DNA from 3 places in the Paenibacillus sp. FSL W7-1088 genome. Region 2 is predicted to be linked to each of the others. Evidence: riboswitches for the same ligand, from Rfam matches in the RefSeq annotation. Region 2 holds a riboswitch; each other region holds the start of a gene.

Region 1 (10,108 bases), 3.1 Mb from region 2:
TTAAGGATATCAAAATCACGTCTGTTATTTCAGTATCTTTCCTTCCCTCCCAATATAATCCTAATGACTTAAGCAACCATCTGTTTGTAATCCAGGGTAACCTGATCGACACCATCTCCAGGTCAAGTGCTACTGCTGCCATAGAAGCGAAAACCAGTACGGGTCCAGAAGGCATGGACATCGGAGTTATATCAGACAACATTATTATTCCTAGAGGTAAACACTGGGGAATTGTGGCGGATGGTCATATTATCGTAAAAGGCAATTATATTGCCCAAGCGGGCATTGCCATGGATATCGCTAATGGAGTGATTGCATCAAGCAACATCATTGAGCCTGGCTTTGAAACGACCAATCCTGACCGGATGGTCAGTCTGCATAATGATTGTACCTTTTCTCATAATTCAGTTGCAGGAAAAGGTACATGTATTCAATTACGTGGCTCCAACAATATCATTACTGGAAATCGCTTAAAATATGAGGGAACATGGTGGGCAGTGCATCTGGACATGGTTAATAACACGGTGGAGGGCAATATCATAACAGATAACATGCTGATGGTTGCGGCAAGTGCGGCGGGACGTTATCTCTTTGGCGCAAGTCCCTTCACAAACGGGAAAAACATAGTTGTAGATCTAGTTAAGGATAATAATGGAACGTTATATCAATTCGTAAATGAAATGGTCATGCAGGGTCCGAATTCTACGCGGTGGAGAATCACCATAGATGCGAAAGGGGATTTGAAAACGACGAAGTTATAGCTTCAGTAAAGTCTTCGTCAGAAAACTCCTGAAGCATCTGATGATCCATTAAAGGGTCGTTCAATATTTCAGGAGTTTTCTGGCAAGTATTAGCTCGGTTCCAATTGTCTATACAAAATGCGGTATCCATAAGGATCAAGTTTAATATTCATCATGCCATTGGTGGGAACAACAGCATCTTCGGTTAAGGCATCTTTCCAGTCCATGGTTTCCATTGGATGTGACAGGGTACGTTCTTGCGGAGTATTGTTCATCCACACCGTAAAGTGGAGAGTGTCATCCATACGTTCATATATGATGCATGGATCGTTGTGATCGGCCTTCAGAAAACGGAAGCGGCCTTTGCGCAGAGACTCATTACTTTTCCGCAAATCAATCATCAGACGGTAGAAGTCATAAAGCTCCTGATCTTGCTTGGCAGGATCCCATTGCATGCATTTACGACAATCCGGATCACCTTCTCCACGTATACCCACCTCATCCCCATAGAATATACAGGGCGTACCAATATAAGTGAAAAGAAACACAACCGACAATTTTAATCTGCGTTTGTCTTCTCCAGCTCGGGTAAGCAGACGTGGGGTGTCATGACTGCACAGCATGTTGAAGATGACTTCATTCGTCTGTTGCGGGTAACGCATAATGAGTGATCCCATCTCGTTAGCGAAGTTATACCCATCCATCGAACCACAGAAGAACTCAAGCACCTTGTCAGCAAAAGGGTAGTTCATTACGGAATCAAATTGATCTCCCATGAGCCAGGTGAGGGAATCACTCCATACTTCGCCTACAATATAGGCTTCCGGATTGGCGGTTTTGACCACTTTGCGGAAATCGCGCCAGAAATGGTTATCCACTTCATTCGCAACATCGAGTCGCCAACCGTCGAGTTTAATCTCCTTGATCCAGTATTCAGCCACATCAAGCAAATAGTCTTTTACTTCGGGATTAGCAGTGTTGAACTTGGGCATATTGCCATAAAATCCAAATGTATCGTAGGTTGGGATACCATCCTTGATCTGCACCGGATATTCATTGATATGGAACCAGTCTGCATATTTGGAATTTTTGCCGTTCTTCAGTACATCCTGAAAAGGAGGGAAGTCTTCGCTGCAATGGTTAAAAACCGCGTCAAGCATGACCCGGATTCCACGGCGATGACATTGTTCCGCCACTTCTTTGAGTAGCTCATTATCCCCGAAATGAGGATCTACTTTTTTATAATCAACGGTATCGTATTTATGGTAGGAGTTTGCTTGAAACAGCGGGGTAAAGTAAATGGCATTAACACCGAGCTTAGTCAGATCATCCAGGTGATTGAGCACCCCCTGCAGGTCTCCGCCAAAGTAGTTATCCAGTTCAGGTCGGCCACCCCATTCCTGGGTTCCTTCAGGGTTCAGGTCGGGATTGCCATTGGCAAACCTTTCGGTCATGATTTGGTAGAACACGGCTTCTTTGGCCCATTCGGGAACCTTAAACACATCGATTTCATGAATATAGGAAAATTCATAATATCCTCCGGTAGGATATGGCTGAGCATAATGAATTCCGTTATCAGCCAGATAAATATTTTCGGTACCAGCGGTAATGCGGAAGATGTATGTCAGGCGCTTGAATTTGGGCTTAACTGCAGTTTCCCAGTAATCAAACATACTGTCGGAAGCCGCTTTCTCCAGTTGAATTTCTTTATAGGTTCCATTCCAATCATATTTATCACCAGTCAGTGCAGTCACATATTGCACATCGTTTCTCTTCGTTCGTACACGCAGGTGAATCGTCGAGGGATTATAAGCATAGGCCCATTTATCGCGGGGAACGTGATACATCGCTTCGAGCAGCATGACAACACCTCCTGAAACTAAGATACAGTTATAGCTATAAATAACCAAGTTAGAGAGCATATGAACCATAAGTGCGGTCGCTAAATGTAAGAATTTCAACATTTTTCAATGTTTTCTTTTCACAGCATCTCCACCTTGTGTCCGTATATACGTACTTATCAAAACAAAAAAAGGTGCCCCTTAAGACCTGAAATGCAGGTCATGGGGAACACCCTAGGTTAATATACAACAGTTCACGAAAAACTTAGCGACTTGCTTGCTTAAACTCTGTTTGAATGGTTTGCAGCAGCTCAGGCTGTGTAAGAACATCATAAGCAGTTGCAGCAATTGCCTTGGCTCCAAGGATCATACCATCCAGGGCCCGTTCCTGAAGCGCCAGATCACGGAATTCAATGGAATGAAGCGTATGAACTTCGTCCACAACACGGATATACGGATGGATTGCAGGACAACGCAAGGATACGTTACCGATATCCATGGAACCATGGTCGTTGCCACTGACGATCTCTTCTTGAGAAATGCCGAGTTCAAGCAGATTAGCACTGAATGCAGCAGATAACGATTCATTCGTGACCATCTCATCATAGGATGTCTCGTAATTGGATGTCACAAGCCGGCATCCGGTTTGCAGAGCAGAACCTTCCGCAATCTGAATTACACGTTGAGTGAGAATATTCAACTCTTTTCTCGTTGAGGCTCGTACATAGAATTGAGCAGAAGCGTAGTCAGGAATGATGTTGGCTGCCTGTCCTCCGCTGTTGATAACCCCGTGGATACGAACCGTACTTTTCACTTGTTGACGGAACGCATTAATGCCATTAAACGTCTGGATAACCGCATCCAGGGCATTGATGCCTTCATGTGGACTTGCAGCAGCATGCGAAGATTTCCCATGGAATTCAAATTGTACGGCATCAATAGCCAGGGAGCTGCCAGATTTCTCATACGCGTAATAAGGATGCGCCATCAGTGCGATATCACAGTCATCGAATAAACCCGCTTCAGCCATAGGCACTTTGGCCCCACGTGTTTCTTCCGCTGGTGTACCGAACACTTTCAATGTTCCGCCCACTTCATCCAGTATGGACTTCAGACCTACCGCAGCTCCGAGGCTCATCATGCAGATCAGATGGTGCCCACAAGCATGACCGATTTCCGGTAGTGCGTCGTATTCACATAACAGGGCAATGGTCGGACCTGGCTTGGATGCAGCATACGTACCGATGAATGCGGTGTCCAAGCCCAGGACAGGAGCTTCTACGGAAAAACCATGGTATGCAAGCTCTTCTTTTAACCGGGCAGAGGCGAGGTATTCTTCATTCCCAAGTTCGGGATTCGCACCAATGTATGATGAAATCTCTTTAAAACGGGAAGCATATTGATCAATTACAGTGAAAATTTGTGTTTTGGTATGTGTCATGCTGGACTCCTTAAGCAAAAATGAAAATAATTCAATAATTATATCATAGTTGCGGTTATTTTTCAGAAACTAGTCAGGATTTGTAATGTCGAAATGCATTGCATAATCATGCATTCTACTTTATAATGACTCAGGCATCAACAACAGAAAGCATACAAAGTATTATAAGGGGAGAACAGGGTTGAAATTGATTAGTCGTTACACCATGATGCTGCTAGCTCTTGTGGTCTTGTTAACTACGGTTGCACCTGTTGCGTCGGCAACGGGAACTACAGGCAATTCAGGCAGTAAAAAGCTGGTGCTCGGTACAAGTGCCGATTTTGCACCATATGAATTCCATAAAGTGATTGATGGTAAAGACCAAATCGTCGGATTTGATATTTCGATTGCTAAAGAAATTGCTGCGGATCTAGGCGCAGAGCTTGTAATAGAGGATATGGGTTTTGACGGACTTCTTCCTGCGTTACAGAGTGGTCGTGTGGATATGGTCATCTCTGGAATGACGCCAACGGATGAGCGTAGACAAAGCATTGACTTCTCCGATACCTATTATAAATCCAAGCAAGTCATCATGATTCGCAATGCGGATAAAGATAAATATCCAACCATGGCTGATCTGGAAAATGAAAAAATTGGTGTCCAAAAGGGCTCCATTCAGGAAACGATTGGCCAGGGAATCCCCGGCGCAAAACTGACAGCACTTGATAAAATATCTGATATCGTACTGCAATTGCAGACCAATCGTGTAAATGCTGCAATCGTTGAGGATACGGTAGCTGCCGGTTACCTGGATGATGTGATTGGACTAGCTCCGGCTATTCCGGATGAAGAGCAGGCCGAAGCGGCAATCGGGATTCGTAAGGGCAATACGGAATTGCTGAATGCAGTGAACGGAACGCTCGAACGTCTGAAAAGCGAAAATAAAATCGATCAGATGGTCACTGAAGCAAGCCAGTTGATGGCAGACAAGGTGAAAAAAGATCAAAACATTTTTCAAGTGTTCTGGCAATACAAAAGCTTTTATGCAACAGGTGTGGGTTACACCCTATTACTGTCTGCACTCGGTGTAATATTCGGGGTAATTATCGGTTTGATCATCTGTCTGTTACGTCTGCATGACGTCTCAATTCTGCGTTGGATTGGAACAGCTTACGTTGAAGTTATTCGTGGTACACCAATGCTGGTTCAATTGATGATTATCTATTACGGGCTTGCCTTGACGTTCGGTATTACATTTTCGCCGCTTCAGGCGGGGATTATCACACTATCCATTAATAGTGGTGCCTATCTTGCGGAGATTTTCCGTGCTGGTATACAGGGTGTGGATCGCGGCCAACTGGAAGCAGCTCGTTCCCTAGGAATGGGCAGAGGTGCGGCCATGCGCTTCATCGTGCTCCCACAAGCGTTCAAAGCGGTGTTGCCGGCGATCGGTAATGAGTTCGTGACCATTATCAAGGAATCCTCCATTATCTCGGTTATCGGTATGGTGGACATTATGTACCAGGCAAGTGTGGTCAAAAATATTACGTATCAAGGGATGAATCCATTCCTGATTGCGGCAGCCATCTACTTTGTGCTGACGTTCATTTTGTCCAAACTGCTGGGTCGACTGGAAAGGAAGTTGGGTGCAAGTGATAGACGTTAGACAATTATATAAATCCTATGATAAGAACGAAGTGCTTAAAGGCATTAACGTAACGATTGGCAAAGGCGAGGTTGTCGTGGTCATCGGTCCGTCCGGATCGGGGAAAAGTACCTTTTTGCGTTGTCTGAACTTACTGGAGAAACCTACTTCCGGTGAGATTAACTTTGAGGGAGTTTCGATCACTGACCCGAAACACAACATTAATGCAACTCGTGAAAAAATGGGGATGGTATTCCAGCATTTCAATCTGTTTCCGCACAAAACGGTGCAGCAGAACATTACGATTGCTCCCATTAAAGTGAAGAAACAGCCTGCACATGAAGCGGAACAAATCTGTGCAGATTTGCTCAAGACGGTGGGCCTCTCTGACAAAAAAGACGCCTATCCAAATCAGCTGTCCGGTGGACAGAAACAACGGATAGCTATTGCAAGAGCGCTCGCGATGCAGCCGCATGTCATGCTCTTTGACGAGCCAACGTCTGCACTGGACCCTGAAATGGTGGGTGAAGTCCTGGATGTTATGAAGCGGCTTGCAGAGGGCGGCATGACCATGGTTATTGTGACGCATGAGATGGGCTTCGCACGCGAAGTGGGTGACCGCATCCTGTTTATGGATGGCGGGGTAATTGTAGAAGAAGGAACGCCTGCTGAAGTGTTCGGTGAGCCCAAGCATGCACGTACACGTGACTTCCTTGCTAAAGTGCTCTAATACATCCAAGTTATTCAGGATGAAGATCAGGATGAAATTGCAAAATCTATACTTTGGATGAGAATTTCATCCCCTCATACATCCCTGTCGACGACCCGTCGGCAGGGATTGTTTTGTTATGTAAGGAAACGCACGGATTAACATAAAAAGTAACGTTTCTGTCATCAGCGATATAAGCTCAAATAGACATTTTTTTGAAAAAAACCGCTTAGATTCAGCCATGATGTTGAAGTGAATTAGACAGATGGTAACATTTACTACGACTCTTGGTTACAAAATTGTGATATATTTGTTCCTGCCGAAACTTCCGGAGTTGGGAGTGCGGGGGATGTAACGATGCAGAGTGTGCTTGGGGAAGAATCATTTGCACACGGCTTGGGGTGAATTAGGGCTACATAAATTCTTAATGTAATTGAACCTATAGGGTGGTTTCCTCCATCCGAATCCGACAACTAACTTCGCAGGCATAATGAGGGAGGAAGACCATGATTAACAAGAAACGTATAGCCAAAACAGCAACAGCTTTGCTGACAGCAGCAATGCTCATTCAGGCCGTTCCGGCTCACGCTGATTCAGTTCATGTGGCCAAAGAGGGGGATACCTTCTATACCTTATCCAAACAATACGGAGTTGGACTTAACGCTCTTATCAAAGCTAACAATGACATTTCAGCTTACAACATTTATGGTGGTTTGAAAATTACGATTCCTGGAAAAACAACGTACACAGCTTCTGCTGCAGAAGCTAAAACGGAGGCTAAAACGATCACTACTGCAAGTCTTGACGTTAATGCAGATAGTAAAGTTGTACAAGCCTGGGGAAAAACGTTTGATTACAGCAAAGCGGTCGATGTCAAAGCAACAGCATACTCCGCGGACGCTTCCGAAAATGGAGGATGGGGTGCTGTGGACTACTTCGGTAACCCGCTCGAATTGGGAACCATTGCAGTAGACCCAAGTATTATTCCATTGGGAACTAAGGTACTGGTAACAGGTCATACACACCCAGGACTGCCAAAACAGGCATTTGTCGCTACGGCTCGTGATGTGGGCAGCGCCATTAAAGGCCATAAGATCGATATCTTTATTCCTGGCAGCAAACAATCCGTGAGCACATTTGGTATTCAGGATGTTGAACTTTACATTTTGAAATAAAAATCAAAGCGTAGCTGCACATCATCATATGTGATTCCAACTAAATCTAAATTAAACAGTAAAGGGTGTCCCTTAATCACGAGAATGTGATTGAAGGGCACCCTTTTGAATATCCGACTTCTGGATTCTTTGACCTATTTGCCCTTTGGCAGTTCTAGCATTTCGTCCAAAGTCACCAGCTCGTACCCGCGGTTACGCAATTCCTCGATAACTTCAGGCAACGCCTCGATGGACCCACTCAGCTTTGATCCGACACCGCCTCCTGCATGCTGAAGAACAATGGAACCCGGTTTGACGGCGGACAGGATGTTTTGTTTGACTTCCTCTTTGGAGAGGCCCTTCCAGTCCAGGGAATCGACATTCCAGTTCACAATGCTGTAATGTTGTTTGGCTGCCCATTGCAGCTGCTGCTCGTTAATGTCGCCGTAAGGTGGACGAATCATTTTGGGTGTGTACCCCACCAGATCCCGAATAATATCCCCGGTATGTAAGATTTGTTTGCGAAATGCATTCATGGTCAGCTTACTGAACTCCGGGTGATTGTAGCTGTGATTGCCAACAATATGCCCTTCCTTCACCATGCGTTTCACTAAATCCGGATGTTTCTCGGCGCGATGTCCCACAATGAAAAACGTAGCCCGCACCTTGTGTTTTTTTAGAATATCCAACACCTGCGGGGTGAACCGTGGATCAGGTACGTCATCAAAAGTCAGTGCGACCTTTTTTGTCGAGGGGCCATTCGTTTTGAATGTATCCGCATATTTCTGTCGGAGCTGTCCCAGCGTCAGCTGCTCCTCTTCGGAAGAATCAGACTTCGAAGCAGGTTCGGTTTGCGGGCTTGAAGAAGCCCATAACTGAGCAGGAGCGTAACTTCCTCCCAGAAGAATGACCATGATGGATAACATGATGAGGCGTATACGCATGTTAGTGCCTCCTTTTCCCAAATTGCGTTCTCTTTGGTATGCCCGGGGCCATCCGTATTTATGCATGATGTGAGATGTTTCATTGCTGATTCAGAAAATCAAAGCCATAATTCCACCATATATATAGAAAAGGACAGGTGGAGCAGGATGAGTACATACGACTTAAATTCCGTTCGGTTACAGGTGATCGAAGCAGGAGAAGATAAGGTTTTTATAATAACTGGAGGCAGATCACACATTGGAGCAGTAGCGATATTTTATCCGGATCGTGAACGGGTGAGTGGAGCTACGGTGCATATTCCAGGACATAAAGAACAAGAACTGTGTGAAAGACTGGCACGTAAGGCTGCCCTGCATTTAAAGGTAACCGTCACTGTGATTATGGGGATTCACTTTGACGCCATTACGCGGATGCAGATTGATGAGATTGTGCAGACTGCAGAGAAGCTGCTTGATGAGGAGCTGTGCCAAACGGGTCGACTAATTCAATAGTTCGATGTAAGCAAAATAGGCTAAAATCGTTTTTTATGATTTTTTTTGTTAAAATTGAAACGAGTAGAACATTGCCACGTATGTATGATTATATACAAGGATGAACTATCGACTAGGAGGAATACCATAATGTCCATTTTCAAACGATTACGCGATTTAACCATGTCTAACATTAACTCTATTATTGACAAGGCAGAAGATCCGATCAAGATGACGGATCAATATATCCGGGATATGCAGGAAGATCTTGAAGATGCGGAGAAAGCTGTTGCTGCACAGATTGCCATTGAGAAGAAATTCAAGCAGCTGTTCGAAGAACAGGAAGCTCTCGTGAAGAAACGTGAGGAGCAAGCACATACAGCAGCACGTGCACAGAATATGGATTTGGCCCGTCGGGCACTGGAAGAGAAAAAAGTCGCTGAAGAGAAGATGGCTGAATACAAAACAAGCTATGATCAAAATAAAGCTTCTGCCGATAACCTTCGTGGCAAGCTGGACGAAATGCGTAAACAATTGACTCAAATGAAAAATAAACGCGAAACATTGGTTGCGCGCTACAACGCGGCAAAAGCTCAAACCGAAATCAACAAGGCGCTGAACGGATTTAGCTCCGACACTGCAAGTGCCGGCATGAAGCGTATGGAAGAAAAAATGATGCAGATGGAAGCTCAGGCTGAAGCCAGCAATGAGATGTCGTCCAAAGGTAAATCGCTGGACGATGAGTTTGAGAAGCTGGGCAAGGATCAGGCTGTCGAGGATGAACTGGCAGCATTGATGAAGCAATACGAAAATAAGAACTAAACCTTGTAAGCAAGCAGGGGCACTAGCGGAGGAGAGACCAGCGTTTCTCCTTCGCTTTTAATTGCGGTTCATGTTGAAATGTGGGGGCTATGTAAATGGATTTGAACATTTTGGCAATGCTGGTCTGGACGTTATCGGGTTCGGTTTTGCTGTTTGTCTTGATGTATGTGGATTCTTTGTTCACGAAGTATAAGGATTTTGCCGAAGTGAAGGCCGGCAATATGGCCGTTACGACACGTATGGTTATGAAGCTGTTTGCTCAGGGATACGTACTCGCCACCTCCATTTCGACAGCGGGTCATCTTGGAGAAGCGTTGCTTGTATCCGTTGTTTCCTTTGTCATTTTGCTGATTCTGGAGAGT
Region 2 (10,108 bases):
GGTATCTGCAACGATTAAACGGCCTGTCGCCGGCAAAACAGGGACGACCAATACGGATGCTTGGCTAGTCGGCTTCACCCCAGAGCTCTCAACGGCTGTCTGGGTCGGTTATGATCAAGGCAAAGCCATTTCCACATCCGACGGGCGTCGTGCGGCACCTATGTTTGCCCAATTCACGGAACAGGCCCTCGCCAGTGTTCCACCGAAGATTTTTATCGTACCGGATAATGTCGTCAGTGTATATATCGATCCCGAATCCGGTAAACTCGCTGGCAATGGCTGCGCCGAGAAACGGCTGGAAGTTTTTATTGATGGCACGGAACCGACCGAGGTCTGTCGCAGCGCTTCGGACGATTCGGGTTCAGAGAAGGATAAAGACATTCGCGAGGTGCAAAACCAGCAGGGAATACAGGAAGAGAAGCATTCATGGTGGAAGGATTTCAAACGCTGGTGGGTGGAATGACCGAAGTGACGTAAATACGTAATGACGTAATTGCGTCAGTGTCCGTAAAATTTAATTTTAGCATAGAAGCAAAAGCCCCGAACCGATCATCTCGGTCACGGGGCTTTTGGTTCTTCTTTTTTGAACAACTTGAACATTCATGAATTAGGCGAGCGCTTCTTTCAATTCATCTGGAGAAGCGTTCCACCATTCTTCGTTATGCGTAGTCAGCAGCGTCTTGAGTGCCGCGCGATCCTCAGGTCCAAGATCATCGAGCATGAACCGGCGCTTCATGGCATAATCCATGCGATTCACATGATCGGCCAGCAGTTTCCATCCACGACGCGCTTCTGTATCAATCCACATCTCACACGCAGTTGCTCCGCCATAGAACTGTCCCTGTTCATTACGGTCCACAGCTACCCATACCAGCCATACCTGGCGCCCATTGGGTACGTCCTCACGGTTGGTCGAGAACTTGATGTTACGCTCTACCTTGCTCTTGGCATGCATCGCGCCAATATCGATCTTGGCTTCTCCGTTATCAATAATAACTGGAGACAGGTTGTTCAGATCAATGGAACCTGCACCGAAGCCTTTGTGTTTGCTCTTTGCACTAACGATATTCAAGGCAATCTGTTTTTTGCCGTTTTGCTCGTTTTGGTCCATGTTTATAGCCTCCAAGGGTTGATACAAATATTTTAACTAATAATCGCCCCAATGCAAACATATACATGCTGTAGATGCTTGTCAACGGGAGGTATTTAACGATGATTCCACGACGCGCCAAGAGCTGGCTCACCGCAATTATAGCCCTGTGTGTAGTTGCCGGGGGGATATGGCTTGGTCTGGGTTCCACACGCTCCATTCATTCTGACTTGCCTGTGCTCGCCCCGGAATCGGGCAAGCCTACGGCACCCGTCAAAACCCAAACATCTCCGGAAAGTATACAGACACCTACCGCTGAAGTGTTCAGCAACCGCGTAGTGGAATATCACATGGATGTGAAGCTGGTAGACGGGAATGTACTGCGAGGAACTCAGACGATAACCTGGACACATCCAGGTAAGAAAACCGTCAGTGAGCTTTATTTTCACATGTATCCCAATGCCTTCTCTTCTGCTGACACCACTTTTATGCAAGAATCCGGGGGAAAGCTTCGCGGTGATGTCATGCCCACGAACGGTTATGGTTCCATGCAGATCAAAGAAATGAAAACAGAGGACGGGCTTTCTCTCATGCATCGGATGCAGTATGTGCAACCGGATGATGGAAACATGAAAGATACTACTCTCATTAAGGTACGGCTGCCCAAACCCGTTAAAGGCGGTGAAAGCATCACGCTTCACACCCAATTTGAGGTCAAGCTACCGCAAATTTTTGCCCGCATGGGAACGGCAGATCATTTCGTTATGGCTGGTCAGTGGTTCCCTAAACTTAGCGTATATGAGCCAGTAGGCACACGAGGTCGAACGAACGAAGGCTGGAATCTGCATCAGTATCACGGTAATTCAGAGTTTTACGCCGATTTCGGTATCTATAGTGTGCGTATTCGGGTACCGGAAACATACAAAGTAGCTGCTACTGGATTCCCAACCCAGCAAGCGGTTGTGAAGAACGGCGAAAAAATATATCAGTTCTATGCCGATGATGTGCATGATTTTGCCTGGTCAGCCTCTCCTGATTTTGTTTATGCGGAAGAACCCTTCTCTGCTCCCAATGTGCCAGGTGTTCGAATCAAGCTGTATCTCGACCCTGCTCATGAGGATCTGAAGGAACGTTATTTCTACGCCGCCAAAGCGGCGCTATCCAACTATAGCAAGTGGTTTGGCCCTTATCCGTATTCCACATTGTCCATTGTTGTCCCGCCCAAATCGGGGAACGGCGCAGGAGGAATGGAATACCCTACCTTGGTCACCGCCTTCGGTGCGGACGATTCTACACCTGGTTACGATCTGGAACGCACGGTTGTGCATGAGATTGGGCATCAGTATTTTTACGGCATGGTTGCGAGTAATGAATTCGAAGAGGCTTGGCTGGACGAAGGATTCACCTCCTATGCAGAAGACAAAGTGATGGAACAGGAATACGGACTTATCCCGAATCTGCCTGTACAATCAGGTCTCATTACTTCTCCGGCTCCACTGACACAGAACTCCTGGAAGTTTGATTCCCAGAATCAATATGCAGCGAACGTATACACACGAGGCAAGCTTGTTTTACTCGGAATAGAACAACAGGTTGGTGCCAAAACGATGGAGCGTATTCTCTCGACCTATGTAAAGAAATACCGTTTCAAACACCCTACTTCGTCTGATTTTCAAAAGGTCGTGGAGCAAGTGACCCGTACATCCTGGACCGATTATTTTAATCAATATGTATATGGAGATGGCATGGCTGACTTTGCAGTGGAGAAGATCACCATCAATCCTATCCTGAAAGACGGTCAAACGTTGTACGAGTCGTCTGTAACAGTCCAGAAAAAAGGCAGTGAATATAAGAAGGTGCCTGTTCGAATTATGTTCGAAGACGGGAAAACCATGACGAAAGAATGGGATGGCAGCGAGGAGCGCATTACCTACAAACTGACCTATACTTCCCCTGTTTCCTGGGCTATGACTGATCCGCTGTACACCATTGTGCTGGAGAACCATCATATGAACAATTTTCTGAAAGCCGGACTGGATGAGCCAACCAAATCCCGCTGGAGCATGAGTGCAACCAAACTTATAGAAGCCATATTCGGAAGTCTGTCATGGTGAGGTGGATACAGTGAAAGCGAAAATACGTGAAGGCTGGTTTCTCGTCCGTCAGCATATGTTCATTGCAGCACTTTTATTTCTCTATCAATTAGTATGGGGATACTTTCTTTATCGAATGGTTCAGTCAGCTGTGGTCCCGCTGCTCCTGCGTTATCCTGACCCTGATGTAGGGGAACTCAGTACAATTTTATTCAAAATGGAGAGCCAACTCGGCCTGACAACGAATCCGGAGGTCCATCGCTATTTATGGATTTTAGGGGCTATGCTGCTGCTACGGATGCTGATTAGCCCTCTCATTCAGGCAGGGCTGCTCTACTCGCTCCAGCATTATAATCATTCGGAAGAGCGCATTCCATTCATTCGTGGCATCAAAAATTTGTGGAAACCGATGCTGTTGCTTTACACCATTCGTACCCTTTTGCTGCTGCTGCCTGCTTATTGGCTCGCACCAAAGCTCTATTCTATCTTTATGGAAGGTTTTCATTCCCTCCATCTGCTCTTGCCTGGTATTCCCTATGTTGCTGGTTGGATTGTATACGGGTGGGTTATCCATCATATCCTGCTCTACATGCAGTTTGGTATCTCAGCTCCTGATGGGGAAGGCGGAGCGCGTGGTACGTTTCAAGCTCTATGGATTGCACTACGCCAGGTCATCACTCTGATCGGCATCGCTGTCATGCTGGGCGGCCTTCATCTGCTGGTCTTTGGTGCCTTTACTTCAGCTTCATGGTTACTAACGGGTTTAACTGGTCTTATACTACAACAGACGTATCCACTTGCCCGGTGCTTGCTAAGCCTATGGAAAATATGCGCCCATTTCCGGTTATGGCAGTCCAATTCGATCAAGGATTAACGTGCACGGTTAAAAATGGTTACCATCTCTATGTAAAGTTGTTTTCATCAAAAGCCTTTAAACAAGCAAACCTCGACCTTTCCCCGTCAAAGGTCGAGGTTTTTTTTGCTAATTTTGTTGTTAAACGTTGCCAAAGTGATATACCTCTGTTACAATAATCGCAGTGAGTTTTTAGTAACAACTTTGTAATCTTTACCTTCATATTTGTAACTACTTAAAATTTAATCGTCATTTCTTGATTTCGCAGGTGCATAACTAGCATAGCCAAATTCCTAGCACCTGGGAAGCGGGGGAACCAGTTATGGGTGAATTGATCTTGCAACAGAGGGATCATAGGGGACCTTCAACCGAATCCTTAAGCTAACCTCGCAGGCATTGGAAGGGGTATATCTCTTGTTTAAAAAGAAATTAACCGCAGCTGTACTTAGCCTCACATTTGCATTATCGCTTGGAGCAGGCAGCGCATTCGCAGATTCAAAAATGGACCAAGTCATTGATTCAGCAATGGGAACTACATACAAAAGCGGAGGAACAACGCTTAACGGCTTTGACTGCTCTGGGTTCACAAGTTATGTATTCGACAAGCTGGGTATTGATCTGGCTCGCCAATCGAGTTCACAATTCGACATGGGTGATTCGGTATCCCGTATGGAAATGAGACCAGGTGATCTGGTATTCTTCAATACAACGGGTAAAGGGGTCTCGCACGTAGGGATCTTTGTAGGGGATGGAAAGTTTGCACACTCCTCTTCTTCCAAAGGAGTTACCATCAGCGAATTAAGTGAAAGCTACTGGGCTAACCGCTATGTTGGCGCTAAACGCATTATGAGCACGGACGCATATGAGACATTGGCCATCGACTAGGGACAAGCTGAGCAACGTCATGCTGGAACAATAAAACTACTGTAACGAAGCATAATAGAACCGTCTGGTACATTCTCCGCAGGAATGGATCCGGCGGTTTTTTTGTGCTTCGTTTCCTTCAAAGCATTCGGGATAGCGATCAAACCTAAGTTTAAGTTTTTTAGAGCTATTTTCATTGCTTCGTCCGTGCTCTTATCATGTTTTTACCCATCCTACTATAATATAAACGAAATTACCGGAACTTTTGTTTCACTTTTTTTTCTAAAACGAGGACTTGCCAAATGAACGCCTCTTTTGTAGAGTGAAAACAAGCTTAGATATGGAATGACATATGGATATAGATATGGACAAATCAAAATCATTATCGCTTGTTCACAATGAGAGGAGCGTGCAGTTTTGTATGGATGAAGCCCCTGTGACGTTTCACGTTGTGCCCATGCAAGAAGAACATGCGGAGCTCATCTGCGATTGGCAGTATGACCCGCCTTATAATATTTATAGCTGGCTGCCCTGGGAGCAAATGAAAGCACTTGAAGTAGAATTCGGCGATCCCCAGCTACGGAAGGAACAATATGCGGTGGTGCTGGGAGAGGATGAGCAGATTTGCGGTTTCGCTCAATACTTCCCGCTTGAAGGTGTCACCCGCATTGGGCTTGGCATGCACCCCGATCGATGTGGCCATGGGCAAGGGAAGGCTTTTGTCTTGGCCATTGTGCAGGAAGCCATTCGCCGGAACCCTGCAAACGAAATTGATCTGGAAGTTCTGACCTGGAATGACCGGGCCATTCGCGTCTATCTCAAAGCCGGATTTGTTACGAAGGATACATACGAACGACAGACACCGAGCGGTTTGAAACCTTTTTACTGTATGGTCTATGAAGGTCCACGCGAATAAATAGTGCATAAAATCACCCTAAAAAGTCCCCGGTTATGTGATTAGTTCAAAAAATTACCACAAAATGCTATGATGTCACTACAGGTTCCGTTATAATGATATGGATAGTTTCAAGTTAGATGATCTTTCATTCTGGAGGGGACATAAGGGATGCACAAATGGATCATGAGCGGGGTATTTTTTGCAGCGTGCGCTTTAGCTATTGTACTAATGTTTACGCTTCCAGGGAAAGAGGAAGTTGCAGAAGAAGCGAAACCGACGATGCCACAAGTTACAATGGATGCAGGACAGGCTGAGGCACTGGTCAAAGCAAACTGTATTACCTGCCACGGTGATCAGCTTCAAGGGGGTATGGGCCCTAGTCTGCAGAAGATTGGTAGCCAGGACGATGTGGAGAAGATTTATACCACGATTGTCAAAGGTAAAAGCGGCGGTATGCCTTCGTTCAAAGACAAGCTGAAGGATGAAGAAATCGCGAATATTGCGATGTGGCTGGCGGAGAAGAAGTAAGGCTAGAAGACTAAGGCAGCGAATCATAGGATTCAGATTACACGCGTGTTAAAGCGAGGGACCCCAACCGTCCTTTCGCTCTCACGCATGCTCCAAGCCATCATCGCTCTGGATGCACCACGTAGTCGATCGTATTCCAGTGGTCGCTGAATTGATCAACTGTTCATAAGAAGAAGAGGCTCTTATTCCCCCTGTCGGGAGAGTAAGAGCCTCTTGGTCATATTCATGTGTTCAATGCGTAGGATGCTCCAGTAAGAAACATACGAGCCATGGCTATCCGGCTGCATAAGCGATCCCGATACAGCTGTCTATGACTCGTTCTAAGCAAAGCATCATACTTTACGGCGTCTTTGCCTGCTGCTCAGCCAGGAAAGCCTCCACTTCACGTGCGAACGGCATCCCGGACTGGGCGCCGAGCTTCGTCACGGACAGCGCAGCCGCGCCCATGGCGAAGCCAACTGCTGCGTCCAGCGTCTCTCCGCGCGCAAGGGCTACCGCCAGCGCGCCGTTGAAGCAATCGCCAGCGCCGGTCGTATCGACGGCGCTTACGGCGTAGCCGCGCGCACGGCACGCGCCGGCACGCCCTGCCTGTACGCGGCCGCCAGGCGCCGCCGCGTATACAGCCCCCTCGGGGCCGAGCGTCGTGACGACAGCGGCCCCGAGGGATGCGGCGAGTTCTACGACCGCCGCATCCACGTCTTCCGGCCGGAGATCATCCCGGCCGGTGAGCACGGCGAGCTCGCTGCGGTTCGGCGTGACGACGTCGACGCACCGCAGGAGCTCCTGGGGCAGACCCGGCACGGCAGGCGCCGGGTTGAGCACCACCAATGCGCTGCCTTCAGCCGCCAGTTGGGCGGCGCGGGTGACCGCAGGCAGCGGGATCTCCAGCTGCAGCAGCACCGCTGCGGCTGCAGTCAGGCTTTTTACCGTATCCGCCTCTTCCAGCATCGCAGGCACAACCTGACCATTCGCTCCGGGAATGACAATAATCCGGTTATCTCCTTTGGAGAGCCAGATGGAGGCCGTACCCGTAACGGTATCATCCAGAATGCGAATCTGCGAGGCATCCGCCCCGCTTTCCGTCAGGCTGTGCAGTAGACGTTCACCAAACCCATCCGAACCTACCGCACCAATCATCGTTGTCTGTCCGCCCAGTCGTGCAGCAGCAACCGCCTGATTGGCGCCTTTGCCCCCGGCCAAATAGTGCAGTTCCTCCCCGCTCACCGTCTCGCCTTCCTCAGGGATGATGTCCGTCTTCACCACCAGATCCATATTGAGGCTGCCTACAACAGCAATAAGAGGTTTGTTCTGAATATCGTCTGACATGTATGCTTCACTCATTTCTGGTAGTGCGATAATAACCGATCCAGGTTATTCCGACCTCATTTTCTCAAAAGCCTCGTTATATTGCTCTGCTTCTTTAATATCTACAGATGTGATGCCACCTTCATCCCATGATGTGAGACGCAGTGTGACTGTTGTATAGTCAATCGTAATGAAAGGGTGATGATTGAACGCTTCCGAAATCGCTGCGACCTCGTCCACAAATGCAATCCCTTTCATGTAGTTGGAAAATACGAACTTGCGGACAATCCATCGTCCCTCTTCCAGTTCCCAGCCTTCCAGCCTTCCCAGATGAGCTTCGACTTCCTCTTGCGTAAAAACCATACGTTATCTTCCTCCCCATATGATGGCTCATCACAGACACCTGTCCATGCTGCCACCGAAACCTTTGGTGCTACCATAGCAACCCAAACGCATAGGTCCACCGCCCTGCGGTTCGCCCGTTTCATGACTATCATCTTACCACGGACAAGCCTCAAATTCCAATAGTACAAATGGCGCTAGATCCACTAACCATAAGGCTTTAGGGAGATTCTCCAACCCGGTTTTCCATGCCAAATATCTTATGTGTGCATACTAAATGAGTGGTACAAAAGTCAGCTCTTCTTCACCTATTAAGATATGAATTCGGTGCTGATCCTTGTCATGAATGACCACTCCACTTCCTACCGGAATGACCGCTTCCTCACCCAGCGCATAGAACAGATCTTCCGCCAGCGCCTCATCCACTTCGAGCTGCTCTGTTACACCAAGGCGTGACCATTCTTCCTCATCCATCTCAAAGAAAACATAGCGGTCCGGTATTCGGCCTATAGCCTCTGTCAAATCTGTCAATATTCCTTCATAATCCCGTCCATGCTTTACGCCCATTGGCTTTTCACTCCTATTTGGCCCCTAAGGAGCAGATTTGATCTTATTATACCTGAAAATAACCCTTAAAAAAAAAGGCCATCTGGTCGATAAATACTATACATGACCGTTTTAACTGTTTCTGCATCCCTAAAGGATGCCTAACATTAAACGGATTGCGGTGTAACGTTCGTCCGGAAGCCCGAATAAAGCCGCTTGAAAGGATTCAATTTTATCTCATGGATGAGGTGTATGATGGAAATTTCAACGATTATCGGACTAGTTTTAGGGCTGGTTTCACTTGTATTGGGTATGTTCCTGAAGGGTGCGCCCCTAATCAACCTGGTTAACAACCCGGCAGCCTACGTTATTATTTTTGTTGGTACGGCAGCAACTATTTTCATGGCATTTCCCATGTCTGAAGTTAAAAAAATCCCCAAGCTTTTCGGGGTACTGTTCAAAAAGCAACAACTGATTGACCGTGTTTCTCTAATCGGCACATTTATGGACTGGGCTTCCACTACCCGTCGTGAAGGTTTGCTCGCACTTGAATCGAAAGTCGAAGATATTGATGATCAGTTCCTGCGCGGCGGTATGCGTATGATTATTGACGGCAATGATCAGGAATTTGTAAGTGATGTACTCATGGAAGATATTCATGCTACAGAAGAGCGCCATCGTGGCGGTGCCTTGATCTTCGCTCAAGCGGGGATGTATGCACCAACGCTCGGGGTACTCGGGGCCGTTGTAGGTCTCATTGCAGCGCTTGCCGATCTCAGTGATATGGAAAAGCTCTCGCATGCGATTGCAGCGGCGTTTATCGCGACACTTCTCGGTATCTTCAGTGGTTACGTGTTGTGGCATCCGATGTCCAATAAACTGAAGCGGATGTCCAAAAAAGAGATGGAAATCAAGCTGATGATGGTTGAAGGCTTGTTATCCATACAATCTGGTGTATCCACCATTGCCATTAATCAAAAATTATCTGTATTCCTGACACCTTCCGAACGTAGACAGTTGGAAGAGAAGGAGGGCTCATCAGGTGAAAAAGGCTAAAAAACACGAACCGCATGAAGAACATATAGACGAGAGTTGGTTGCTTCCCTACTCCGACTTGATGACCTTGTTGCTCGCTCTGTTTATCACATTATTCTCTATGAGCTCTATAGATGCAACGAAGTTTGAACAGATGGCTTCCGCACTGAGCAGCGCATTGAACGGTGGTTCGGGTGTACTGGATCATACCTCCATGAACCCTACAGAATCTACTACAGATTTGGGCAAGAACAAACAGCAGCCTGAAGATATCACCAAAAAGACACAAGCTCAGATTACAGATGCGCAGATGGCTCAGAAAGAACAGGAAGATCTGGAGAAACTCAAGAAACGGCTTGATCAATATATTCAGAAAAACGGGCTTTCCGATCAGCTGAATACGAAGCTGAATCAGTCTGAGCTCAAGATCACAATCAGTGATAACGCCCTGTTCTCCTCTGGCCGGGCTGATGTTAAACCCGAGTCACGCTCGCTGGCCAAAGCCATCTCGAGCATGCTGCAAGAGTTCCCGGAATATGAGGTCGTTGTGTCTG
Region 3 (10,108 bases), 1.5 Mb from region 2:
CCGTTCATCCGCAGGAATAAACTGAGATAATGCATTTAGGAAAGTGGTTTTCCCCGACCCGGTTCCGCCGCCGATAAAAATATTGTATTTGCTGCGCACCAACTGCTGCAGCAGCTCTGCCGCTTCCTCATGCAGGGCACCTTTACCAATCAGATCGGACATCTTCATTGGTTCACTCGGGAATTTTCGAATCGTCATGGTCGGACCCTTCAATGCAATCGGAGGCAGCACGATATTGACCCGAGAGCCGTCTTTCAACCGCGCATCCACGATTGGAGAAGACTCATTCACAATCCGGTTCACCCCGGATACAATTATCTGGATAATGTCTTCCAACCGTTCCCTTGACTCGAACTCCAGTGTGATCTGTCTGACTTCACCTTCCTGCTCAACGAAAATCTCCCGGTGGCTGTTGATCATAATCTCCGTAATTTCGGGATGATCCACCAATGGTTGCAGAATATCCAGCCCTCGAAAGGAGTCAAATAACCGTTGCACCAGCGTATGACGCTCCCCGGAGGTCAGATCATCCAGCTTGGGGTCAGAGAGCACTTTGCGCTCAATTCCCTGCCACAGTTCTTCGTCTCCCGCAGACGACGTTAAATCGAGGCCAGCCCTGACCTCGCGACGCATGATCTGAAACTGCTCTTCACGGTCCAGTATCATCCTGGATGAGTCCGTCATAGTGACCACCCATCACCCTTCTGGATTCGTCCTGTCTGCTTCAGTTCTTCTTCCCCGTCCTGTACAATCATGGCGCATAGTCTCTTCACTTCGCGTTGAAAGATCGGTGAGCTGAGCATCACTTCCTCCTGGCTTAGCTGCTTCCAGGAAGGGATATACGGCAGCACAGCATCCAGATGCAGATCAGGTCTTGGCAAAGCATTGATGACGCTGTCCCGATACTTGTTGACAATGAAGCGGGCACGATCCAGTACACTTTCATGCAGATCCGGCCACGTACGCTCCATATGCTGAATCCATTGACCCCAGCGGTGCATGGAAGAGATGTCATCCTCAACCAGCCAGACGAAAGCATCGGCAGCATCGAAAATCCCCTCACTTCGTCCATCCCAACCTGAGTCCCCATCCAGAATGAGCACATCATATTGCCCGCTGTCGGCCAAATAACGGATCAGGCTCTTCGTATCTTCACGGGACATTTGCAGCAATTCCTTCCGATTCGATAACGGCCAGAATACATCCGACTTCAGCGCTTCGTGACGTAGCACATATCCGTCCACCCCTTTGGTGGAGGACTGTGCTTGTCCCTGTTTGCCTGATTCCTTCCTGCCCACCTTCAAATCATAAAGCAGACGTGACAGCCCCGTTTCTGTGTCAGGTATACGCTGCCCACTTCTAGACAGACCTTTCTCTAGAAACGGCATCGAGCTATCCAGTGTCTCCAGATTGAGATACAGAACAGCATATCCTGCAAGCCCCAGCTGCTTCGCCATATGCATCGCCACCGCAGTTTTGCCACTCCCTCCGGAAGCTGATACAACTCCAATAGAAAGTGTCTCCTGTCCTGGACGATGGGTTTTCTTCCGACGCGGTTGCCGACAAACATTGAGAACAGCGTCCAGCAGCGTAGGCAATGGTTGATATTTCATCAGTCGTTTATCCTCATCCACTTCATCTAATCCTTCACTAAGCATCAGCCATGGAATACCCGAGGTTTCACCACCGTGACTCAGCCAGTGGTTCAGAAATTCCGGTTCCGCAATCACCAAATCCGGCACTTCCCTGCCTTCCTGCTCATTCATGTGATCCCTGAACGGTTCCCATTGTGAAAAGGCGGTAAATCGTATACTGGAGCCGGACAGGCTGCCTTGTACAAAATCAAGCCAGGCGCTGATATACTCTCTGTCTTTGGAAGCCAGCACTGCCTTAAGAACAATCAATTCTTCTCCCCTCCCTGCAAAAAAAGCACAAAAAAGCACCGTCCAATAACCGCAAAAAGTATGCAGTGTATGGACGGTGCTTCCGTCACGTGCTATGAATGTATGGATAATATAGCATACAATTTCTGGAGGAGCAAGGGATTTATTCAAACGTAAATCCGCTCAAGAATGATAGGGTGCATCAAATTCAATAATATTGCGGTCAGGATCAAGCACAAAAATCTGTGCAAACCCGGCAACACTATCTGGTCTTGCCTCATATTCAATTCCCTGCTGTTCCAGCCAGGCCAAAGTCTCCTTGTAACTCTTCACCCAGATCGCAAAATGTCCATCTGTTGTATCGATGCCAGCCTCACGAAGCGTATGTCCCTGCGGATGCTGTAATAGATGAAGCTGTTGACTACCAATGGCATACCATGTGCCCGTAGAGTTGAACGGCGGACGTTCAATCTCCTGCATGCGTAGCAAACCGGAATAAAATTTCTTCGCAACCTCCAGATCACGTACAGCCAGACTCACATGGTGTATATGTGCAAATTCTATCATTTCTTTGACCTCCTGCCTGAAATAGCCTTCCTTCAACTTCCCATCAACTCTAAATTCAATCGCTTACACGACTATACTATAACACCTTGGACTATAACCACAACGCATACAAAAAAGAAAAACACCCCTGATTGAATCCAGCGAACCTGTCGGTTCACACAAATTCATTCAGAAGTGCTTACTCCAGATTATCTACCTCATACATCCATTATCATGGTAGATTTAACCAGGTTAATTTCTCATTAGAGAGAATCACACCCGCTTATCCTTACGCTTCTTATTTAGCACTATCCAATGCTTCTTGCGGGATCTTGATCTCTTTCACGCCATTATGGTTAGAGAACGTGCTGGTCATCTTCATGTCCATCGAGATTTTCTGTCCTTCCTGCTCCATATCCATCACCATGTTGACATCCGTACTTGCAGGCAGATAGGTTTCTTTGTTGATCATATATTTCATTGTCATGCTGGTAATATTCATTTGATCAAGCATCGCTTGAGTTTGGGCATCCGATCCGTTTTGCTCCATGACCGCTTTGGCCAGCTCCTTCACGTTATCACCGGATACGTCAGCGTTAATGACGTAATTGTCGCCTTCTTCCGTAATTTTGGTGTCTTCGGCAATCTTTTTGAATTGCTCCAGCTCACCTTCCGGATTCATGCTTGCCTGCATCTGCTCAATCAGTGGTTTCGTTTGCTCGTCAGGAATTTTGACCCACTGGTCCCCCACCTGCGAATAAATCTTATCCGAAGTGATGTACTGCTTCACGTTCTGCGCTTCCTGTCCGGACATTTCCATCTTCATCTCCTGGTAGATCATCATCGGATCTTTGATGATATCCATCTTCAGCGATGTTTTCACCTGTTGATCCTGGGACTGCTCGCCGTTCACCAGCTTCAAATTTTGATCAATATTGGCTTCCGTAGTGAAGCTTTTCATGTCTTTAGTCGCTGCATTCGTTTTCTCAATTAATTCGTCCAATGTAGGGATCTTTGTCGCCTGCTCCGCAGTTGTATTTTCCTCATTCGACGTTTCGTTGCCAGCTGGCGGCGTTGCTGTACTGTTATCTGCATCGTTACTGCAAGCGGTCATGCTTACTGCTAATAATGCCCCAATCATTAATGTAGTCCACTTCTTCAAGTTATTTGCCTCCCAAAATAGAATTGATCCGTACTCATTACCCAATTATTTCCGTTATTAATCAATCGTTACCGATACAATATGTCACGCTTCTGCCTTTTAAAGGAATCGATCCTTAATATCAGGTGTAGGCAGCATACACACTTCATCTTGACCGAACCAGCGATATCGGTTGCAAGCTACCATGTTATATATGGCATTCCGAATAAATTTCGGTACAATAATCAACACGTACAATAATGGATAAGGAAATTTCAATCCTTTGGCCAGACGCAGCGCAGCGGTTGAACGTGTATAATATTTTCCATCCTCAATGAGTACAAACGTATCCATGCTGTCCGTGGACAGATTGCCCTTCTCCAGCAATTTTTTTGCTACATCCGATTGAAGTGATGCAAAATGATATTTTCCCTCCGGGTCACGCTTGATGATCCACTTCGTTAATCCTTGGCAGAAATGACAGACTCCGTCCACAAGCACAATCGGGTGTCCCTCATGCTGATCCGTTTGATTTGCTGTCATAATCATGGCCTCCTCATAATTGCGCTATTAGTGTAACTTACCCGTTTTGAGTCATCCCGGTCGCTTTTTTTTTACATTTTATTTAAGTGTAGCGGAAAATAGAAAAAGAGCGCAGGCTCAATGCCCACGCTCGTATCTGTCTTGGCAATTACTCAGCAATTGCCTTTTCCATCCATTGGTCATCAATCATCTGTTGATGCAGGTCACCAGCCCACTGGTCCATGCATTTGCAAATGAAATCTTTGCGACATACCGGACAAGGCGTTTTCTGTAGACGGCTGATATTGGTCAGCTTCCATTCCGGGGAATGGGAGTAGAATACACGGCATTGTGTACCGTCTACCAATTTCATTTTAAATTCATACAATCCGTCTTCCTTGTTGCCACTAGCTAATTCTAAATTTGCAATACGCGGTCTATAAGACATGGATATCACCTGTTAATTCAAATTTGGTTCATGCATTGACACTTCTCAGTACTAAGTCATATTAAAGAAATTTTAGTTCGATGTCAACTCACGCACATTTATCCCCCAAATAGAATATCAAGAATGGTACCCACCTGACCCTGCTTTTTCCCTTTCAGCACATCCGGATCGAATACTTCAACATATCCACAGGAAGAACAGGCGACGAAGAGATAATGATTCTGCTGAATATCAAACATTTTGCTAAGTCCCGCTCCTGACATGGATACTTCCTTAATGTTGCAATCCGTACCCCTGCATTTGGTGCATACAAATCGCCGTTCTATCATCTCTTCAATACTCATGGTCGTTCCCCCTTATTCGAATGTATGACTTCAAGCAAGAGTAGATTATGTAAAATAGTACGCTGTTCAACATGCAATCTCCTGCATCGCAACAGTATTATACAGTACAAAACCCTGCCGAAGGCCAGCAGGGTCTTGTACTCGAACATCAGGCATCCAAGGATACCCTGCTCTATATGTTCCCTTTACTCCTGCGAGTCAGGTCTTAAACTACATTAAGTACCACATCAATATTGCCGCGAGTTGCCTTGGAATAAGGACAGAAATCATGTGCCTTACGAGCAAGATCTTCTGCTTGACTGTGATCGACGCCAGGCATGCTCACATCCAAACGTACAGACAGTTGGAAACCATCATCTGCCGGATCTTTGCCGATGGATACATTACTGGTTACCACCACATTCTCCAACTTCACGCCCGCTTTGCGTGCCACATTGGCAAGAGCACTTTCATAACATGCACCATATCCCGCTGCAAAGAGCTGCTCAGGATTGGTTCCTTCACCACCTGCGCCTCCAAGTTCTTTTGGCATTTTCAGATCATGCTTGAGCACTCCATCCGAAGAAGCCACCGAACCTGTACGTCCACCTTTAACTGTTGCTGTTGCTGTATATAAAGCTTCCATTAAGAATCTCTCCTTTACCTTTAAGTTTTTTTGCTGCCTACAATTCAATTTAAACTTCTGGCTCATTTTGAAACGGTTGTTAATCCTTATTCAGCTTTTACAACTTTTTTATTTTCATGCATTTGGGATGAACACAGGTAATTTATCTAGGGTTGGGTAATATACTAAGGCACATTTACTCCTGCTAAATTTTGTCCCTCTACACAAAAGTTGCACTAGACAAAAATAATTGAAGGAGTACAATGTAAGTATCAACATAAACGTTTAGACATATGTGGAGTCGTTTAATTACGCTTTTAAGATTTTGGTTTCAATGTTCAAATGTAATCAAAGGAATGACACCGTTCCTCTTCATATAGAATATCAATACTTCAAAGTCGGGTGATTATATTATGAGTAAAAAAAATCCGTTCAACACTCCTTCAAATGAGCCATTAGCTGCGGGTATGGCCCCATCTCTCGGGGAAGCCCACAGCTCCATGAAGGTGCCTCAGAACGCTGCTTGGTGGAGAAAGTTCCTTGCTTTTGTTGGACCAGGTTATCTGGTTGCCGTTGGATATATGGACCCAGGGAACTGGGCAACGGATATTGCCGGTGGCTCACAGTTCGGTTATACATTATTGTCCGTTATTCTGATATCAAATCTAATGGCTGTGGTATTGCAGTCTCTTGCTGGCAAGCTCGGGATTGTCACAGGACGGGATTTAGCGCAAGCCTGCCGCGAACGATTCAGCATGCCTGTAGTCATGATGTTATGGATTTTGTGTGAGCTTGCGATTGCAGCCACCGACCTTGCCGAGGTTATTGGTTCAGCCATCGCTCTCAAGCTGCTGTTCAACATACCCATGCTATACGGTGTCATTATTACCGCTGTCGATGTACTGGTCATTCTTTTGCTGCAAAATAAAGGCTTCCGCGCATTGGAATCGCTCGTTATTGTGCTGATGGCTACCATCGCCCTCTGCTTCGGGATTGACCTGTTTCTCGCTAAACCGGATATGGGCGGCGTCATGCATGGTTTTGTACCCAGTGCCGAGATTTTGCAAAATCCAGCCATGCTCTATATCGCCATCGGAATTATTGGCGCAACCGTGATGCCCCATAATCTGTATCTGCATTCTTCCATTGTGCAGACCCGTCAGATTGAAAAGACACCTCAGGGTAAAAAAGAAGCGATTCGTTATACCACTATGGATTCAACCATCGCTTTAACGCTGGCCCTGTTTATCAATGCAGCCATCCTGATTCTGTCAGCTTCCGTGTTCCATAGTGTAGGCATGACTCAGGTCGCGGAAATTACAGATGCTTACCATCTGTTGACACCACTTCTGGGTACCACCATTGCAAGTATTCTGTTCGGTGTAGCCCTGCTGGCTTCAGGCCAGAACTCAACACTCACCGGCACGTTGTCCGGACAGATTGTAATGGAAGGCTTCCTGAACATTCGTATTCCGGCGTGGCTTCGTCGACTGGTAACACGTCTGATTGCAATCATCCCGGCCGTCATCGTAACAGCCATTGCCGGAGAGCACGGAACAGAGGAACTGCTGATTCTGAGCCAGGTTGTGCTGTCACTGCAGCTTCCCTTTGCCGTCATTCCACTGGTGATGTTTACGAGTGACAAAAAAAGCATGGGGGCTTTTGTCAACAAGCCGTGGCTCCAAATCATCTCCTGGATCATCGCTGGAGTTATCGTTGTCCTGAATGTGTATCTGATTATCCAGACCATTATGTTGTTCTAGGTTACATGGAACTACGCCGTATTTTGTCTAACTCAAAAAGGCTGATCAACTCAAGTAACGCATCCCTTGAGACGATCAGCCTTTTATATGTTTGAGCATTAACCTGATCCATACTAACCGGATCTTAAAAAACGCACTTCATTTAGTTGTCCGAATTCGGAGTTACCATCAACAATGGAAGAAGCTCCTCCAGTGATTTAATCGTCCAGTCTGGACGTTCTGCATCCGCAAGCTCCGGCTGGAACCTGCCATAACCCTGCAAAATCCGGATCGTGTGCATACCCAGCTTCTTAGCTGGAATAATATCATTATCGATCCTGTCGCCGATCATGACCGCTTCCTCGGGTTTACATCCCGCCTGTTTCAACGCTACAGCATACAATTCAGGATCAGGCTTGGACACTCCTTCTTCAGCCGAACAGGCCAGCACATCCACATACTTGCGCAAGCCGTAGCTATTCAGTCGATTTTCCGTCCCCGGGCTCTGATTGGCAATGATACCAATCTTATAGTGCTGCGACAACGTCTGAAGAACAGCGTCGGCTGACGGGAAGGGTCGCTCAAGCTCTTTGCGGAACTTCAGCTTCTCCTGTATCTGTTCCCGGTGCCCCTCATCGCTGATCAGAGTACGAATAGCCAATTTCATCGGCCATTGCTCGTAATTTCGGTAGGAGGCCGCAAATATGTCTCGCACCGTCTGCATCTCCACCTGATAACCAAGCGCACAAGCTTCACGAACGAACTGACCGATAATATCATCTACCGGCTCCCATTCGTCCACGAGCGTATCCCCCACATCAAAGAACAACCATTGTATTCCACGTACATCCGGCACGCCTATTCCTCCTCGTTAGCCACAGGAAATTATCCCTATTTCCCAAACCATAAAAAAGAAGACCCACCATCATGCATGAGTCTCCTCAAGAATCCGTTTTATTCATGATTTCAATTATAACAGGCAGCTGACACTGGATCAATCACAGGAATAGTACGAGTCACTAGCCATTAAGCAGAAATCCAACTTCCCCGTTCAAGGAATATACAATACGGTCTGCTCCCATTCCCCGATAGATCCCTTTGGGATGACTTTGTTCGGTAATCACACACAGGGACTTGGATGTCCAGGATCGGCAGATCTGCAAATATCGACAGGTTAGGTTTAGGCTATTTTCAAAAATAAAAACATTGCCGACACTGCCTTGCGGCAAAAACCATTTCTGAGCTGCAGCCGTGTTCATGCGAATGACATGCTCTACACCGATTCTCCGGAGCCTGCGCTCTTCCCCTGCACTGTTAGTCAGAACGGCAAACGGCATTTTTTTGTACATCAGCAATTTGATAAATTTACGTCCTGCTTCATTTGGAGCAGTCACTAAGATCATCTCTTTATCCATCATTCGTTCCTCCCTTGGCGTGAAAAGACAACAAAAAAGAAGCGTGGGGGACCAAGGCCTCCCGGACGCTTCTTCAATAATCCATAGCAAAAAGACACTATGAACCAGCGTACGGCTTGTTGCCTCTCCCTTTAACGCTTACGAGGTTAGCTGACGGATTCGGGCGCGAGAGTCGCCCTATTTCCGGCTGTCACCGGAAAATTCACCCCATGGATGCCCACTGTCCTGGACAGTTCATCCTGTTGGTTCCCCCGTTTCCCACCCATGAATGAATGGAAACTCAGCGATTAAAACATCGTTCTTATATCATCATAATCAGAGCGATATTATCGTTTGTTTCGTTTTTCATGTAAAATTTAATTTAAATTGGAATTACGATATGAATCATACACCCGTGCCATATTGGTGTAAAGTCTGCGCAGATCACCGAATCGACGGATTTTTGCCATTTCACATCAATAATAGCGCTTACAACACATCCATTCTCTACCCATCTCTTCAAAGCTCTCTAATTCTCTCTCTAGCGAAAATAAGGTAGCAAATCAGTCACAGATCATACACGACAGCTTGAAATGGAGTTAAAAAAGCAATATAAATTTTGCAATATTTAATTGCAATCAATATAATAGAGGATATAAGAAAATGAGATGGAGGCGATTTTCATGTCAGTCTACGACTACAAAGTAAACACCCTTCGCGGTCAGGAAGTTGAAATGTCCAACTATCGTGACAAAGTACTGCTTATCGTAAATACAGCAAGCCAATGCGGCCTTACACCTCAATTCAAAGGTCTGCAAGAACTTCAGGACAAGTTTAAAGACTCCCCATTTGAAGTTCTTGGTTTTCCAAGCAACCAGTTTGCACAGGAAAAGGGCTCCTCTGACGATATTGCTGAGTTCTGCCAGATGAACTATGGTGTCAGCTTCCCGATGTTTGAGAAAATTGATGTGAATGGTTCAAGCGCTCACCCTCTATTCCAGCATCTTACCAAAGAAGCACCGGGCGTACTCGGCTCCAAAGCCATCAAATGGAACTTCACCAAGTTCCTTGTGGATCAGAACGGTCGTGTTGTGAAGCGGTATGCTCCCAAAACAACACCTGATAAAATTGAAGCAGACATCAAAGCATTGCTTAAATAACAAGTAAAGGCCATCCCACCCCGGCAGACAGCATGAGCATGCATTCAGGGGAATCGGATGACCTTTTTTTTCGGACCCGGTTACTGTAAAAAACACAAAAAAAGAAGCTCCCCATACGGGAAGCTTCTTCTTAATCGTTCTTATGATGCGGTCGAGAGGACTCGAACCTCCACGGGTATACACCCACTACCCCCTCAAGATAGCGTGTCTGCCATTCCACCACGACCGCATGTCGTAAATAATCGGCAACAGAATTGATTATACCCGGTTCATGTTTAAAAGTAAAGCATTTTTATTAATATTATTTTAACTGCGCTTTTCCTC

The links. Region 2 has a riboswitch for cyclic di-AMP ahead of MKY42_RS00535 (C40 family peptidase). Riboswitches for the same ligand answer to the same signal wherever they lie in the genome.
Region 1: it holds a riboswitch for cyclic di-AMP, as region 2 does, so the genes downstream of both, MKY42_RS19340 (3D domain-containing protein) here and MKY42_RS00535 (C40 family peptidase) in region 2, are expected to answer to the same signal.
Region 3: it holds a riboswitch for cyclic di-AMP, as region 2 does, so the genes downstream of both, MKY42_RS07350 (hypothetical protein) here and MKY42_RS00535 (C40 family peptidase) in region 2, are expected to answer to the same signal.

The regions. Positions count from the first base shown of each region.
Region 1 covers NZ_CP150216.1:4,322,288-4,332,395, reverse strand. The annotation lists gene MKY42_RS19365 (right-handed parallel beta-helix repeat-containing protein) at 1-761, shown strand, start outside; gene MKY42_RS19360 (alpha-glycosidase) at 851-2,602, opposite strand; gene MKY42_RS19355 (M20 family metallopeptidase) at 2,847-4,022, opposite strand; gene MKY42_RS19350 (ABC transporter substrate-binding protein/permease) at 4,204-5,667, shown strand; gene MKY42_RS19345 (amino acid ABC transporter ATP-binding protein) at 5,654-6,376, shown strand; cyclic di-AMP (ydaO/yuaA leader) riboswitch at 6,663-6,859, shown strand; gene MKY42_RS19340 (3D domain-containing protein) at 6,862-7,530, shown strand; gene MKY42_RS19335 (polysaccharide deacetylase family protein) at 7,665-8,453, opposite strand; gene MKY42_RS19330 (hypothetical protein) at 8,601-8,945, shown strand; gene MKY42_RS19325 (PspA/IM30 family protein) at 9,075-9,746, shown strand; gene MKY42_RS19320 (DUF350 domain-containing protein) at 9,842-10,108, shown strand, end outside.
Region 2 covers NZ_CP150216.1:105,409-115,516, reverse strand. The annotation lists gene MKY42_RS00555 (PBP1A family penicillin-binding protein) at 1-463, shown strand, start outside; gene MKY42_RS00550 (YwhD family protein) at 608-1,111, opposite strand; gene MKY42_RS00545 (M1 family metallopeptidase) at 1,213-3,204, shown strand; gene MKY42_RS00540 (hypothetical protein) at 3,215-4,057, shown strand; cyclic di-AMP (ydaO/yuaA leader) riboswitch at 4,310-4,447, shown strand; gene MKY42_RS00535 (C40 family peptidase) at 4,451-4,921, shown strand; gene MKY42_RS00530 (GNAT family N-acetyltransferase) at 5,322-5,816, shown strand; gene MKY42_RS00525 (cytochrome c) at 5,967-6,326, shown strand; gene rbsK (ribokinase) at 6,666-7,667, opposite strand; gene MKY42_RS00515 (4a-hydroxytetrahydrobiopterin dehydratase) at 7,698-7,994, opposite strand; gene MKY42_RS00510 (hypothetical protein) at 8,247-8,540, opposite strand; gene motA (flagellar motor stator protein MotA) at 8,775-9,575, shown strand; gene motB (flagellar motor protein MotB) at 9,562-10,108, shown strand, end outside.
Region 3 covers NZ_CP150216.1:1,644,961-1,655,068, reverse strand. The annotation lists gene MKY42_RS07400 (ATPase, T2SS/T4P/T4SS family) at 1-666, opposite strand, end outside; gene MKY42_RS07395 (ParA family protein) at 681-1,904, opposite strand; gene MKY42_RS07390 (VOC family protein) at 2,067-2,450, opposite strand; gene MKY42_RS07385 (DUF6612 family protein) at 2,728-3,591, opposite strand; gene MKY42_RS07380 (thiol-disulfide oxidoreductase DCC family protein) at 3,691-4,113, opposite strand; gene MKY42_RS07375 (hypothetical protein) at 4,262-4,540, opposite strand; gene MKY42_RS07370 (zinc ribbon domain-containing protein) at 4,639-4,884, opposite strand; gene MKY42_RS07365 (organic hydroperoxide resistance protein) at 5,090-5,509, opposite strand; gene MKY42_RS07360 (Nramp family divalent metal transporter) at 5,956-7,251, shown strand; gene MKY42_RS07355 (HAD family hydrolase) at 7,394-8,086, opposite strand; gene MKY42_RS07350 (hypothetical protein) at 8,250-8,648, opposite strand; cyclic di-AMP (ydaO/yuaA leader) riboswitch at 8,766-8,941, opposite strand; gene MKY42_RS07345 (glutathione peroxidase) at 9,308-9,784, shown strand; tRNA gene MKY42_RS07340 (tRNA-Leu) at 9,931-10,013, opposite strand.